Regions from separate parts of the Leuconostoc sp. S50 genome, predicted to be linked through region 1. Evidence: a T-box and tRNA genes for the amino acid it is inferred to sense, from the RefSeq annotation. Region 1 holds a T-box; the other holds one or more tRNA genes.
The links. A T-box is a leader RNA that pairs with one kind of tRNA and senses whether it is charged. The one in region 1 lies ahead of leuS (leucine--tRNA ligase), so its partner is inferred to be a tRNA-Leu.
Positions count from the first base shown of each region.

Region 2: it encodes a tRNA-Leu, which carries the amino acid that the T-box ahead of leuS (leucine--tRNA ligase) is inferred to sense. The anticodon was not compared.

Region 1 is NZ_JACVUE010000001.1:288,636-297,112, forward strand. Features, by position in the region: gene IAE53_RS01320 (ribonuclease J) at 1-627, shown strand, start outside; gene IAE53_RS01325 (type I restriction endonuclease subunit R) at 737-1,660, shown strand; gene tuf (elongation factor Tu) at 1,825-3,012, shown strand; gene IAE53_RS01335 (hypothetical protein) at 3,098-3,235, opposite strand; gene IAE53_RS01340 (amino acid ABC transporter ATP-binding protein) at 3,375-4,109, shown strand; gene IAE53_RS01345 (universal stress protein) at 4,229-4,669, shown strand; gene IAE53_RS01350 (peptidylprolyl isomerase) at 4,705-5,472, opposite strand; gene IAE53_RS01355 (SAM-dependent methyltransferase) at 5,475-5,996, opposite strand; gene IAE53_RS01360 (phosphatase PAP2 family protein) at 5,980-6,567, opposite strand; T-box leader at 6,659-6,868, shown strand; gene leuS (leucine--tRNA ligase) at 6,969-8,477, shown strand, end outside.
Region 2 is NZ_JACVUE010000003.1:15,963-24,439, forward strand. Features, by position in the region: gene IAE53_RS03930 (ABC transporter substrate-binding protein) at 1-1,149, opposite strand, end outside; gene IAE53_RS03935 (carbohydrate ABC transporter permease) at 1,263-2,084, opposite strand; gene IAE53_RS03940 (carbohydrate ABC transporter permease) at 2,097-2,990, opposite strand; gene IAE53_RS03945 (ABC transporter ATP-binding protein) at 2,990-4,030, opposite strand; tRNA gene IAE53_RS03950 (tRNA-Thr) at 4,290-4,362, opposite strand; tRNA gene IAE53_RS03955 (tRNA-Leu) at 4,437-4,518, opposite strand; gene IAE53_RS03960 (bacteriocin immunity protein) at 4,629-4,979, shown strand; gene IAE53_RS03965 (DUF6508 domain-containing protein) at 5,077-5,451, opposite strand; gene IAE53_RS03970 (AI-2E family transporter) at 5,482-6,585, opposite strand; gene mutY (A/G-specific adenine glycosylase) at 6,563-7,597, opposite strand; gene IAE53_RS03980 (hypothetical protein) at 7,687-7,830, shown strand; gene IAE53_RS03985 (MDR family MFS transporter) at 7,935-8,477, shown strand, end outside.

The DNA of each region.
Region 1 (8,477 bases):
ATTCCCGAAGACCATATCATGATGGCTATGAAAGGTGATCAATTCAAATGGCTGGATGATCACTTTGAGTTACAAGATTCATTTACAATTGGCGAAACACTGATTGATGGCGCAGGAATCGGTGATATCGGTAATGTAGTGCTTCGCGATAGGCGCATTTTATCTGAAGATGGTATTTTTGTTTCCGTCGTGACGATTGATCGCAAAAAGCGGCAAGTTGTTTCAAAACCCAAGTTAACATCGCGCGGCTTTGTGTATGTTAAAGCAAATCGTGATTTGATGAAGGAAGCCTCAGACTTAACAGTTAAACAAATTGAAGATTACCTTAGTAATACTAAAAATTTTGACTGGAATGAGCTGAAAAATAGTGTTCGAGAAGTACTTTCACGATTCTTGTTTGAACAGACTCGTCGTCGCCCAATGGTGATGCCCGTGGTAATGGAAGTTAATCAAAACAGACGACCAAATAACCATAAGTCAACAACGACACAATCGGGAGCGCAATCAAATAAGCGTCAAACACCAAAAAAACCAAATAATCCCAATGTTACTAAGGTGACAAAGACTGTTAAGAAGGGACCACGTCGTCCAAACAATCGCCGTCCGCAACCCAAAACGGCTGAATAATAAAAACCCCAACTCAATTGAGTTGGGTTTTTGACTAATCAAGAAAGGAGTATCGTAACAATTATGAGTTGATTTTTAATTTTCATAATTTGTTATGTGACCGAAAAAAATGACCGACCATATTACGCCAGAAACACAAGCACTTATTGACCGTGCGCGACTAGAGATGAAACAAGAAAACTGGCACGATGCTGCGGAAACACTTGCTGACTTATATGAAAACTTGCAGACCTTTGACATTAATTATCGCTTAGTGACAGCTTTATTTATGGATAAACAATATCAATTAGCTTCCTCCTATGCTGACGATTTTTTGGCAGAATATCTCGACGATGAAACACATTTTCGAATGATAGTGGCACTAGCAATCCAAAATCAGAGCTTTGTTTACGCGCAACAATTAGCAATGTTATGGGATGATGAACAAACACAGTCAGATATTCTAGATGAAATTAGAACTGCTGAAAATCACGCCAAAGACACAATGGCAACAACTTTAGCAACGATTAGTCGTCAGTTTTATCACATGAGCGACTATGATTTGGATGCGCAACGTAATCGTTATGAAGCTGCTAGAAGATTACCGGTAGCTGATTTTGTTATTGGGGCCAAATTCTTATTAGTTGATCCGTTTGCTTTGCCATTAATACGTGCTACTTTATTAGAGGACTTGCAAAAATTAGATATTCAAGAACCTATTCAATATCGTTGGCTAGATGATCAACTTTACACTATCCGTCTGGACCAAATTAATCCGTTGACGAGTTCCGAAGTTTTTGAAAAAATTGCAACATTAATTGATGACCGACTTGGACAAGAAGATCCCGTAGCCTTGGAAATGCTAGCGCATCAAATGCGGTTAGAATTAACACTCTTATACCCGCAAACTGATGATGTAATTATCGATGCTGACAGTTGGGTCGATAGTAGTTTGGATCGCTACTATGGACAATCAAATCATACTGAAGTTGGACTGCAAAAATATTGGCATGACAAAGTAAATAAAATTACAAACAGCTTTTTTGAAAATTAATTTTAAAAGTATTTACATTTTCTTAATAAGTCGGTATAATAATTTTTGGCTTCAAGAGCCGGAAAAATGCAAGTTACTTGTTGTCTTTTGACGGCTTGCGTTGTAAAATATATTTATAAACATTTTTCAGAATTACTGAAAAATGAATTTTGGAGGAAACTACATTGGCTAAGGAAACTTACGTTCGCACTAAGCCCCACGTTAACATTGGTACTATTGGACACGTCGATCACGGAAAGACGACTTTGACTGCTGCTATTTCAAAGGTATTGTCTGAAAAGCAAGGTAAAGTAGCAACTGATTTTGCTGAAATTGATAACGCGCCTGAAGAAAAAGAACGTGGTATCACTATTAACACTTCTCACATCGAATATGAAACTGAGAAGCGTCACTATGCCCACATTGATGCCCCAGGTCACGCGGATTACGTTAAGAACATGATCACTGGTGCCGCTCAAATGGATGGTGCTATTTTGGTTGTTGCTGCAACTGATGGTCCTATGCCACAAACACGTGAACACATTTTGTTGGCACGTCAAGTTGGTGTTGACTATCTTGTTGTGTTCTTGAACAAGACAGACTTGGTTGATGATGAAGAATTGATTGACTTGGTTGAAATGGAAGTTCGTGAACTTTTGTCTGAGTATGACTTCCCTGGTGATGATATTCCTGTTATCAAGGGTTCAGCATTGAAGGCTTTGGAAGGTGACCCTGAACAAGTTAAGGTTATCGAAGAATTGATGGATACTGTTGATTCATACATTCCAGAACCAAAGCGTGAAACTGACAAGCCTTTCTTGATGCCTGTCGAAGACGTCTTCACAATTACTGGTCGTGGAACAGTTGCTTCTGGTCGTGTTGACCGTGGTGTATTGACTACTGGTACTGAAGTTGAAATCGTTGGTTTGAAGGATGAAGTTAAGAAGACTACTGTAACTGGTATCGAAATGTTCCGTAAGACTTTGGAAGAAGCTCAAGCGGGTGACAACATTGGTGCATTGTTGCGTGGTGTTGATCGTAACGAAATCGAACGTGGTCAAGTTTTGGCAAAGCCAGGTTCAATTCAAACACACAAGAAGTTCAAGGCCGAAGTTTATGTCTTGAGTAAAGAAGAAGGTGGTCGTCATACACCATTCTTCACAAACTACCGTCCACAATTCTACTTCCACACAACAGATGTTACTGGTGTTGTTGAATTGCCAGAAGGTGTTGAAATGGTTATGCCTGGTGACCAAGTGACATTCGAAATCGAATTGATCTCACCAGTTGCCATTGAACAAGGTTTGAAGTTTACTGTTCGTGAAGGTGGCCATACTGTTGGTGCCGGAACAGTTACTGAAATCGAAGACTAATATTATTAGTTTTAAAGGAACATGCATTGCATGTTCTTTTTTTAATAAAAAAACAAGTACGCATTAGCATACTTGTTTGGTGTGATTATTTAGGTGTCTCAGTCTTGTTGTCTCGACCTAAAGCAGCCGTTCGTGCAACATCATCTTCCTTTGCATTTGGTAAAATGAAAAGGTCATCTATCGGGGTTGTTTGAGTTTCTTCACGATTAACAATTTTTGCCATTATGGTCCTCCACTTTTTCTTAATTTTACATTATTTTTTATGCAAAAATATACATTTTATTCAAATTATAATGTATATAAAGTGCATATTTATGATAGACATGTATAATATAATTTAATAATTCGAAACGGAGAGCGATATGGCTGATTTATTGGTGATTGAAAATTTAACAAAGAAATTTGGTGACAAAACAGTTTTTAAAGGTATTAACGTTACTGTAAAGAAAGGTGAAGTGATTGCTGTCATAGGCCCATCAGGTGCAGGTAAATCAACATTTTTGAGAGCGATTAATATGTTAGATGCCCCGACAAGTGGCGAGGTTTTGTTCGAGGGAAACCAACTAACCAATTTAAAAGAAATTCAGCTTGATCAGCTTCGTGAAAAAATGGGTATGGTTTTTCAAGGGTTCAATCTATTCCCAAATCTGACAGTTCTTGAAAACATCAAATTAGCACCCCTTAAAGTAAAGGGGCAAGATGATAAAATTGCCACAGAAACAGCTAAACGGTTATTGGCACAAGTCGGATTGTCTGACAAGGCAGACCAATATCCTGCAAGCCTTTCTGGTGGTCAAAAACAGCGTGTGGCAATCGCACGTGCGCTGGCAATGTCCCCCGATATGTTACTTTTTGATGAACCAACAAGTGCATTAGATCCGGAAATGGTTGGTGAAGTCTTGGCAGTAATGAAGCAACTGGCAGAGGATGGCATGACGATGATTGTGGTCACACATGAAATGGGTTTTGCACGAGAAGTTGCGGATCAAGTGTGGTTTATGGCTGACGGTGGTATTCAAGAAATTGCTGAACCAAAAACTTTCTTTGAAACGCCCAAAACAGAACGAGCGCGAGACTTTTTACAGAAAGTTCTATAATCTTATGACTGCGATTGATACTTAAATTTACTGAAAATGATGTAACTTATTAAAAGCGCTTACATTTTTGGAGAAATAGCGTTATAATAAAAGTATCAAGAACGATAAGAGGTTGGGTCATGGCATATCAGAATATTTTAGTAGCAATCGACGGTTCAGAGGTATCGAACACTCTAATTAAAAAGGTGATTGAATTTGCTCCAGAAGCACATATCGACATTTTAACTGTTGTCGATACCAATGGCGGTGGCTATTTTGGTTCAATTGCGATGAGTGATGATGTTGTATATCAGATGGAGCAAGACGCTGAAGCTTCGATCAACAAGGCTTATGAGTATGCGCAGAGTTTAGGTCATACCAATGTCGATGTTCATGTTCGTTTTGGATCACCAAAGCAAGTAATTGCTCGTCACTTTCCTAAGGATCACAAAAATGATTTGATTGTGATTGGGGAAACAGGGTTGAGTCGACTGCAACGGGCAATGGCAGGAACCGTTCCATCATTTGTGACACAAGTTGCTAATACAGATGTTCTCATCATGCGTACTTCTGAAAAGTAAAAAAACACCAAATGATTTTCAACATTTGGTGTTTTTTACTTGGCCTCTTTAATAATCGTGATGTTAGTAATTTTGACAGGATCAACTGGTTTTGATGCTTCTCCAGAAGCGTTATCCTTAACCTTTGCTTCAGCAATTTTGTCTACTACTGACATGCCTTTGATTACTTGACCAAAGACAGTGTAATCGCCATCTAGGCTAGGGACACCACCTTTTTTATAGGCATTATAAATTTTTGAAGGGTAATTATTGGCGTCGACTTGCTTTGAAAGATTTTTTTTGTTTTGAACGATGAAAAATTGACTACCATTTGTGTCTGCTCCAGCATTAGCCATTGATACTGCGCCTCGAATATTATAAAGTGATTTACTAATTTCATTTTTGAAACCATTACCACTATCAATGCTACTGTCTTTGCCTTTCCAAATTGACTCTCCGCCTGAGCCGTCACCCTTGGGATCGCCACCTTGAATCATAAAATTGTTAATCACACGGTGAAAGATTGTATTGTTATAGTAGCTTTGTTTAGCATGGGTGATAAAGTTTTCAACAGCTAATGGTGCATATTTGTTAAATAATTTGATAGTGATATCGCCATAACTCGTATGCAGCGTGACTTCACTTTCATTCTCAGACACAGTATTAGTCAATTGAGGTAAAGCAACTTTTTCTAACTTTGGATCCTTTTTTGTGGTTGACGTCTCTGAGTTGGATGAGTTAGCGAAATGCTGGTAGCCAACAATACCAGCGATTAGCAGTACAAGAATCACTGCCATTATGATTTGTGGGGCGAATTTTTTCATGATTAAATCCTTTCGATGACAAATGTCTGAGTTGTGGATGTCGTATAGTTTGCTTGACTGAAATCTTCTGGAATAAGTTCTGACAAATAATCTAGCCAATCTTTTGGCGTTGCATTAAATTTTGTAACCAAGAGACCACCATGCGTTAGTTTTGGCAAAACTAACGCAATTTGATCAATCAGATTTGAGGGCTGATCATGTGTGTTTTCTGTATCAGACGAATAATCAAAAATTGCAACACTAATTTGTTTTCGTTCGCCCATATCAGTACGTAATTGTTGTGTAATTTGGTGGCCAAGCAAAGTGACACGTTCTGATAAACCGCTCATGAAGAGTGAGGCGGCTGCGGCGTTGGCGTTATCTTTTGTGGTTGCATAGCTCAATACATGACCTTCGTTACCAACACGCGTTGCTAAAAAGCGTGTATTAACGCCATTAGCTGTTGTCCCATCCAAAACCAAATCACCAATTTTAATATTTTGTTCAATTAATTGATGTGTAAATGTATTACTTGACGGAATCATCATGTACTCCTTTATTTTTGAAAAATAATTGTTGACTGGCAAAGAGCATGGTATATGCTATTGTCATGCCAGCTAAGATATCACTCGGATAGTGAACATTGACGTAGACGCGACTAACGGGAATTAAAATGATTAATCCAATCAGCAGATAGGAAGCTAAGTGGCATAGCCAATTAGATTTTAGGTGACGATGTAAAATGATAATTAGGCTGCCATATAGTAAAACGGCTACCATCGCATGTCCCGAAGGAAAACTAAATCCAGATGCAGGAACCAGATGAGGTGTTGGACGCGGTCGAGCAATAATATTTTTAAAGATTTGGTTGCTTAAACCCGCAAACACAATCACATTAAATCCAATGAATAGCGTTTCACGATAAAAGTGGTGATAGATGAGCCAAAGTGAAATAGTTGCCAGAATAATAGCACTCCAACTGACATTACCAATACTAGTAATTGTTGTGAAAAACCAGTTATATTGATGATCGTAATGTTGAATTAATCGTTGCCCAAAGGTGTCAAATTGTCGTATGAATTTAGCTTTCAACAAAACACCAATTGTTAAAGTCATAAAAGTTATCAAAGATATCCAAGGCAGAATAGGGATTGTGTGTAATTTACGCATACAATGATTATACCCGATTGTGTAGAGATGTGATATAATGAAATCATTATAGTCAACATTAGTACGTATGGCGGGGTTGTAGAGAATAAGTGGCGCTGAAAACTTATCAAACAAAATACGGAACTCGGTTGATTGAATTACGGGTGAAACATCAAGTAGTCTGTAACGTTTGCCCGCGTTAAGGCAAATAGAGACGTAGTCGTACGTGAACATAGGTGGTACCGTGAATTCAAATTTCGCCCTATGTCATGCTTTTTTGCATGGCATAGGTTTTTTTATTTGAAGACGGCTAATCTAAAGAGTGCTTGATGTTTCACTTGGAATAAATCACACAAAGGAATAAATTTATGGCATATAATCACAAAGAAATTGAGCATAAGTGGCAAAAATATTGGGATGATAATCAGACATTTAAAGCGCCAGATAAATCAGATAAACCTAAATATTATGTTTTGGATATGTTTCCTTATCCCTCAGGGCAAGGACTGCACGTCGGCCATCCAGAAGGTTATACAGCAACGGATATTGTTAGTCGTTACAAGCGTGCTAAGGGTTTTAATGTCTTACATCCCATTGGGTGGGATGCTTTTGGGCTGCCTGCTGAACAATACGCTATTAAAACGGGTAATAATCCTGCTGGCTTTACAAACAAGAACGTCCAAGTTTTTAAAAAACAAATTAAGGCTTTAGGCTTCTCGATTGACTGGTCAAGAGAAATTAATACAACTGATCCGGAATACTATAAATGGTCACAATGGATTTTTGAGAAGTTGTACGAAAAAGGTTTGGCATATGAAGATGAGATTATGGTTAACTGGGCGCCTGATTTTCCAGGCGGTGGTATAGTTGTTGCCAACGAAGAAGTGGTTGATGGTAAAACTGAACGAGGTGGTTATCCAGTGTATCGCAAACCCATGAAGCAATGGGTTTTACGTATTACTGCATACGCAGATCGCTTGTTAGATGATTTAGAAGAACTAGATTGGCCTGAAGCGATTAAAGAACAACAACGGCATTGGATCGGTCGATCAACTGGGGCTTCTGTTAACTTCAAAGTTGATGGCTTTGATGAAGAAATCGAAGTCTACACAACGCGACCTGATACTCTGTTCGGGGCCAAATATATGGTATTATCTCCCGAACACGACTTAATTGAAAAAATTACGACGCCAGATCAAGCAGAGACCATTGCCGCCTATCAAGCTATGGTTGCAACTAAGTCTGATTTGGAGCGAACTGATCTTAACAAAGACAAAACGGGTGCTTTCACAGGTGCTTATGGTATTAATCCAATAAATGGTGAAAAATTGCCAATTTGGATTGCCGACTATGTGTTGTCATCATATGGTACAGGCGCGATTATGGCGGTTCCAGCTCATGATGAACGTGATTTTGCATTTGCTAAGAAGTTTGATTTACCAATTACACCAGTAATTGCTGGTGGTGATGTGAATGAAGCTGCATATACAGGTGACGGCACGCATATTAATTCTGGTTTTTTGGACGGATTAAATAAGCAAGAGGCTATTAACACTGCGATTGACTGGTTGGAAGACAATCACGCTGGACATAAACAAGTCAATTATCGATTACGGGATTGGATTTTTTCTCGTCAACGCTATTGGGGTGAACCAATCCCAGTCATTCATTGGGAAGACGGGACACAAACTCTCGTACCTGAGGAAGAGTTACCACTTCGCTTACCAGAAATGACGCAAGATCAATTGAAGCCTTCAGGTACTGGTGAATCACCACTTGCAAATGCGACGGAGTGGTTGAACGTGACACGAGAAGATGGTGTTAAAGGACGACGTGAGACCAACACCATGCCACAATGGGCCGGATCTTCTTGGTAC
Region 2 (8,477 bases), on a different contig from region 1:
GTCTGAGAAGGCACCTGGCAATGAGTCTGACGCTGCTTTAGCTAATGGGTTCTTCTTTAGGTATGCTTTATAAGCAGATGACTTCGTTGCTTTCTTAGTAATTGGCAAGTAACCTGTTGCTTCTGCCCACTTTTCAGTTTGCTTATCAGACATCAAATATTTCATGAATGCCCAAGCGCCTGCTTGTTGCTTCTTAGTGGCTGTTGCCGTAACTACTAAGCTATTACCAGCCAAAACAGTCGCTGATTTGCCTTTGTGAGATGGTAATGGTGCAGTACCCCAATCAAAGTCTTTAGCTGCAGCTGCCTGCGTTGCTGTAATTCCTGCAGATGATGAGAAAGTCAAAGCTGTCTTACCATTGACAAAGTTTGTTGTGCCGTAGATATCAGAACCAGCCGTTTTAGCAGTGCCATCAGCGACCATATCAGTAATCAACTTAGCAGCAGTCACAGCCTTCTTTGAGTCAACATTAACCTTGCCTTTGCTGGTTATCAACGATACACCAGCTGAACGGACCATTGAATCCCATTCCATGTCAAATGACTTATCGAATCCTACTGTTGTAATGCCATCTTTCTTCAAAACGTCAGACATTTTTGCAATATCATCCCACGTTTTTGGCACTGATAAATTGTATTTTTTCAGAAGCGTTTTATTATAGAACATTTCTCGTACAGAGGCTGAGAAAGGTGTTGAGTAGAATTCGCCCTTATACTTAGATTGTTGCAAGAAACCAGAATAAATATTGTTTAATTGCTTCTTTGACAAGCCATTCTTACCATCAACCTGTGATTGAAGTGACGTTACAATACCGTCTTTGACGTAATCAGGTACTTGTGTGTAAGTTGCTTGCGCCATAACTGGCAAAGTCTTTGACTTAGCGCCAGCCATGATTTTTTGGTTCAAAGTCGTATAGTCTCCCTGCGCAGTTGCGACAACCTTATACTTACTTTGTGATTTGTTGAAGGCGTCAATACGCTTTTGCAAAGCGTCTTTGTATGGGCCAGCCATGGCGTGCCAAAATGTGACTTTAACTGGTTTAGTTGCTGCACTCACTGTCTCTGTGTGCACAGCCGACAAACCCGCAAAAGATGAACTTGCCATAATCGTGATAGCAGCCAAAGCTGCAACTTTCTTCCCAGTACTCATGTGTACATGTTTCCTTTCGTGTTCCCAAAAAAATTTAGCTGCTTTTTATAAGCAGTAAAGAGATACCATGTCTCATCACATCTCTTTACCGCCTACAAAACGTGGACAGTAGCTTAACCCTTAATGCCGCCACCAGAAATACCAGCAACAACATATTTATTCAAGAATAAGTACAAGATAACCATAGGTAGAATCACAAACGTAGATGCCGCCATCAATTCCGGATAATTGACACCCGAATCTGAACTGAACGCTTGTAACCCAACAGGTAAAGTACGCATCTTGTCTGTATTTGTGACAATTAATGGCCACATAAATGAGTTCCATGAGCCAATAATTTGTAACAAGCCAATTGCCGTAATGGACGACTTGGCATTTGGTACCAAAATTTGCCACAGAAACTTCCAATCAGAAGCCCCGTCAAGCTTTGCGGCGTAGTAAAGCTGGTCTGGTACACTAGCAAAAGACTGGCGCAAAGTGAATACCGCAAAGAAACTAGCTAACCATGGAATAATCAAAGCGCCATAAGTATTCACCAGATGCATTTGTGATAGTGTCACAAAGTTTGGGATAATCAACATTTCACCCGGTACCATCATTGTTGCTAACAAAATAGTGAAAAGCGTTTTCTTACCAAAAAAATTCATTTTAGCAAACGCAAACGCTGCCATGATGGCTGTGATAATCTGTCCTATCGTAGTCACAAATGATACAACCACTGAATTCAGAAGATACGTTGCAAAAGGTGCTGCTTTCCATGCTGAAATCCAATTAGTGATTTGCAGCTTTTTTGGCAACCAAGTTGGTGGTGTTTGCAATGCTTCAAAACCAGTTTTAAATGATGTTGACACCATCCAGAAGAATGGCAATAACATTGTCAGTGCACCAACCACTAACAGTAAGTAAACGATTGTTTTTGATATTGTCTTTCTCATCGTCAACTCCTCTTAGTAATGAACATGTTTTTTGCTAAACCATGTCTGCAATAATGTCACAATTAAAATCATAAAGAATAATACGACACCTGCGGCCGCAGCGATACCGTATTTGTTTTGCTCATAAAACATACGATATAAGTAAAATACAACTGTCATTGCAGCATTTCCAGGTCCTGCCTGTCCGCCAAACAATGAGAATATTTCATCAAAGACTTTAAACGATCCAATCACAGCATTAACGGCAATCAAAAACGTCATCGGACTAATCATTGGCACTGTAACATGCAAAAAACGTTCCCAAGCGTTGGCACCATCTAAGGTCGCCGCGCTATACAGTCGTTTGTCAACATTATTGAGAGCAACCAAGAAGAGCATAATATTGAAGCCCAAGCTCTTCCAAATAGCCAAAATAATCAACGCTGGCAATGCCCATGTTGGATCATTCAACCAGTCAATTGGATGGATACCTACAAAGCTCAAAAAATAATTCAATAAGCCGGCATCTTTATTATAAATCCACTTCCAAACCATTGATATAGCAACAATACTGGTCACAAATGGTAGAAAATAGATGGTACGGAAGAACCCAGCCAATACTTTAATCTGGTTTAAAAGCACAGCCACGGTCAAAGAAATTATAATTTCTAATGGGACAACACCAACAACGAAAATTAAAGTGTTCGCCACAGCAGAATGAAATAATGGGTCTTCCCATAAATATTTAAAGTTATCAAAACCAAGCGCCATTACTTGGTTCGTGAAAAAGTTATATTGCGTATAAAAACTCATCGCCAAACTTGACACAATCGGGTATAAACTAAAAATCGCAACGATGATTAGCATCGGCAAGACATAAAGCCACCCTTTTAATGTCTGTTTCCAAGTAGGCTTTTGATTGTTCATCATGCGTGATCACCCCTAAGTGGCAACCGCTGACCACTTTGATCGAAAGCGTAAACGCCACTAAGTGCGGCAAAGAGTGTTGTTTCTTGTTCCAAAGGTGCTGCCGTTGTGACTTCTGTTGCAACTAGTTGATGTGATCCAACTGAAATCGCCGCTTGCCGATCACGTCCAAATGACAATACTTCATGGACAACCGCTTGCATTTTGATGGCAGGTGCTTTCACCTCATTTGTTAATGCTTCGGCACGAATACCAATTGTGGCAACGTCACCATCAAATAATTGTCTCACCTCGTCACCAAACTGGTCTGCTGGTACCATATTTAACGCAGGTTCTCCGATAAAGTTAGCGACAAATTGATTATTTGGATTTTCATATAGTGATTGTGGTGCATCATATTGTTGAATGCGACCATCGTTTAATAGCATAATTTTATCAGCAACATGCATTGCTTCACTCTGATCATGCGTAACAAAGACTGTTGTGACGCCTGTTTCCTTTTGAATACGTCGAATTTCTTCGCGCATTTCAACTCTGAGACGTGCATCAAGATTTGAGAGAGGCTCATCAAGTAACAAAATGTTAGGTGATTTTGCTAACGCGCGGGCAATGGCAACACGTTGTTGCTGACCCCCAGACAAATCACTTGGTTTTTTGTTAATTTGATCAGAGACACGAACCAGTTGTGCTAATTCTAAAGCACGCTGTTTACGTGTGGCTTTATCCACCTTAGCCATTTTCATTGGGAAAATAATGTTATCTAAAACGGTCATATGGGGGTACAAGGCATAGTTTTGGAAAACCATCCCAACACCACGTCCCAACGCATCTTGCTTTGTAACATCTTCGTCACCAAAGTATATATTGCCACTAGTTGCTGATAATAGACCCGAGATCAAATTCAGCGTGGTAGATTTACCACCACCTGAGGGTCCTAAGAGTGCAACGAGTTGTCCGTCGGTGATATCAAAATCCATGTCATGTAAGACTTCGATGCCGTTTGGGTAGGTCAAAGTCACGTGATTAAATTTAACTTCCACTGTGTTTCTCTCTTCTTTTTTGTTATAAAGTTAGTATAGATGAAATCATCTGTCCTGTGCAAATGATATGTGGATAAGGACAATTTTTGTCTATGCTTCAAATATAGCAGAGTTCTGTCATGATTATGTAAATATCAGATAAAGATTTCATCATCATTATAATATTAACTGAACATACACAATCTGTACTTAACTATGTCAAGTTTGATTACACGAAAAAAGCTTTGAATGAATAATCATTCAAAGCTTTCATAAATTATGCCGACCGCCGGGCTCAAACCGGCGACCCCCTCATTACTAGTGAGGTGCTCTATCAACTGAGCTAGGTCGGCAGATCAAAGTACTCAAGTATTATATCAAATAATACCAGATACCTCAATATAATAATATGGCGGCGACCATATTATACGGGTGACAGGAATCGAACCTGCACGGATTTCTCCACTGGAACCTAAATCCAGCGCGTCTGCCAGTTCCGCCACACCCGCATGTCTAACACAACCCTTTAATTTTACTGGAAAAATGATTGTACGTCAAGCATTTATTTACCTTTGATCGCAAATAGGCGTAACATGGAGTTAGCGAGGTGACACAACAAATGACAAAAAGAAACGTTACAACAATAATCGAAGCAAAACACAATATTGAATTATTATATTTATCACTACAATCTCAGCTTATTGTCCCAGGTATTCGTGATATAGCTGATGTTTTACTACAAGTTAACAAAAAAATAGACACTAGTAAAAACCCTGAAGCCTTAGTGAACAGAATGATTAATTATATTCGTATCACGGCTTCGTCTGAAAAACTTCATTTTTCAAAAACCGACGAAAAATTGATTATTGATTTAGGCGTGATTGGTCAACGATCCGGTCTGAATGGTCAATATATGGCTGATTTTTCTGATAAATCACAATTCTATAGTTATACCGACACAAATAGATAGATTGAAATTATCACCTTTAATCATTTATCAACAAAAAAGGTTCGATACAGAAAAATGTGTATCGAACCTTTTAATCACCCTATTTGAGTCGCAATTATTATGCTTTTTGTTTTAAGTCACGTTCTCTTACTAACAAATCAAGTAAAATCCCATTTTGCACCAACGCTTGCCACATCCCCGGCGTGTACTTTTCACCACGAATAATCGCTGATACAATCGCTCTGATCAAGCTATAATCCTGAGAAGTATTTGCTAGTTGTGCCACATCTTCTTCTGCCAAACCTTCATGAAATTGATGCTGACGTAACGTGCGATCAAAATTTCTATCATATTCATCAGACTTAAAATAACTCTGCGCTAACGTTAAAATATCGGCTGTATAAGACGGATATGTCGTCTCATGCCATGGAATAGCCTGCCCTTTTGCCTGCCGTAATATACTGATATTTTTATCAAAATCAAATGCTTGCATTGCGATACCTCTTTCCGTGGTATCATTGTATCACTTATCTTTAGTAAGTTCACGCATTTGTGTGCCAAATTTGATAACAGTTCTAACCACAGCATAGACTGGCACTACCAAAATCATACCAACGATACCTTTCAAGTTACCCGCTACCATCAGTAAAATCATAATTGTCAGCGGATGAATCTGTAATGATTTACCAATAACATTTGGATAAATAAAGTTGCCATCCAATTGCTGAACAACTGTCATAACAACTAATACCAAAATCATTTGCTTCCAAGATTGCGTTCCTGCCACTATTAAGGAAGGAATGACACCAATCCAAGGGCCGACATAAGGGACAATATTAGTAATACCGGCGATAACCCCTAAAAGCCAAGCATAAGGTTGACCGATGATTAGGTAGCCAATCGCCATCGCCACCCCAACAAACAGCATTTCAATCGCTTGACCAGAAATATACTTTTCAATCGTGTGATCCATCTTATTCGTCAAATCTGCGACATTATCAGCAAAGCGATCAGGAAAAAGACGTTGTAAAGCTGGCAAGAGACGGTTACCATCACTTAACATATAGAATAAAACAACCGGTATTGTCACTAAGTTAATGGTCACTGACGTGATTGTTGAAATCACATTGCCTAGCGTCCCCGCTGTAATAGTCAAAAACGAAGCTGCATACTTACCAACTGCACTTTTCACCTCATCAACATCAATCGACAAATGCAAACTGTTAAACCATTTACTTTGCAACGTATCATTAACATAAGTTTGAACCGTCTTTGCAAATCCCGGCAAAGCGTTAATCAGATTGGTCATTTCACGAACCAAGGTTGGCACCAGCAATATTAAAGCCCCACCAATCACCGTTAAAAACAGCACAAATGTTATGATAACGGCCAGTTGATGTGGCATTTTGTGATTTTTAATGGTGATTTTTTCAAGTAAGGTCAAGATAGGTTTCAAGACATAGTACAAAAAACCGGCTACAATTAACGGTACGAATACCGTTGAAATGAAAACTGATATTGGCTGCATCAAAAAGTCAAAACGTGACACAATCCAAATTAGTGCCGACAGTGCTAATAATTCTATTGTCCAAAAAAACAAATTTTTATATTTCAGATTCGGAAACATTTAATTTCTCCAGCAATTTATATTGTAATTTTGGCAGACTTAGTTCTGCCAATTCTTCTTGACTAAAGTATCGTTGCCGTGAATCCGGTGTAATTGGTGTCGATTTGACCAACCAAATCTCCCAACGGCGATGTGTGAAAATATGAACCACGGGCTTAATATTGAGCATGTCACCCTGAATGTCTTCCACACTGGTAATCGGTGTTAATGGAAACGTCCAAAAATTAGCCAACAATCCTGTTTCTGGTCTCTGTTCTAAAAGTAAGTCACCGTTTTGCTCATAAACATGAGCCACAAACATTTGCTTGACTGGTTTGGGTTTGGGTGTTTTAACCGGATAATGACTTTCAACACCATCACGATAGGCCGCATTAAAAGATTTTACTGGTGAATGTTGCGTATCAGGGCTTTTAGCGGACATATAGCTAGCACCTAAGTCCATAATTGCCTGATTAAAGTCCCCCGGCCGTTTAGGATCAACAATTGGCAAAATGGCATCATAAAATATTTGGCGTGACTTAGGCTGTGCAATATCTGCATCAATCTTTAATAAACGACTAAACACACGATATTGATTACCATCAACCGCTGGTACCACTTCGCCAAAACTGATTGAACCAATCGCAGCAGCTGTGTAGGGTCCCACGCCCGGCAAAGTCTGTAAATCTTTGCTGGTCGTTGGCCACTCACCATTATATTCCCGAACAACGTATTGCGCTGCTTTTTGGAGATTGCGCGCACGCGAATAATAGCCAAGTCCTTCCCACAATTTTAACACAACTTCCTCAGGTGCCTGTGCTAAGGCGCTCACTGTCGGTAACTGCTGCATAAATCGTTCAAAATAAGGAATAACCGTGGCAACTTGCGTTTGTTGTAACATTATTTCTGAGACCATCACACGGTAAGGATCATGATTTTGCCGCCAAGGCAAGTTTTTACGCCCCTCGTCATCATACCAACGAAGTAGTGTATCCCGAAAAGATTCAATTGTTTGTTCAGACCATTTTTCCATAATATCTATTGTAGCACTTGTAATTGCTATTTTTTTAAAGTATAATAGTTATTTGTATGGAAAACATTGGATAAAAAAGGAGCACTATCATGGCATTAAAGAAGCCTCTTAACTCATTCGCCCGTGCCCGCAAAGTTAGTCACAGCGCTGCGAAGAAGCAACGCCAAGCTGCTATTGCAAAGTTGCAACAATGGGCCAAAGGTAAGTCAGAAGAATTACCTACGACAAAGTAAGTTTGACTTAAAAAACAAAACCAGTATACGTACTGGTTTTTTGTTTGTTTTTTTAACAGTAGCTCTTCTATCACTAAAACTTCCAAAAGAAAGGACGTTATTACTTGAATATATCTCAAAAGAATCGCACAATTTTAATCATTTTGGTGATTGGCACTTTCCTTGGTTTCTTAAATCAAACACTGATGAACGTTGCGCTACCAGATATTATGCGTGAATTTCACATTTCAACCGCATTAGGACAGTGGCTAACCAATGGTTATATGCTAGTCAATGGCATTATGGTACCTTTAACTGCCTTCCTCATTCAGCGCCTAACAACAAGGACACTTTATCTGACAGCAGTTGGGTTATTTGCTGTTGGCACGATCACTGCTGGATTTGCACCAAACTTTGAAATTTTGATCACGGGTCGTATGATTCAAGCAATGGGCGCCGGTGTTTTTGGTCCGCTAATGAATGTCGTGGTTATGAATTTATTTGCCCCTGATCGTCGTGGATCGGCAATGGGAACTATTGGGTTGGCGCTAAACTTCGCGCCAGCCTTGGGCCCAAGTCTGTCTGGATTTATTGTAACCAACCTGAATTGGCGTTTTCTATTTTATATTGTTGCTCCCCTCATTATCGCCAATTTTATTCTGGCTTAT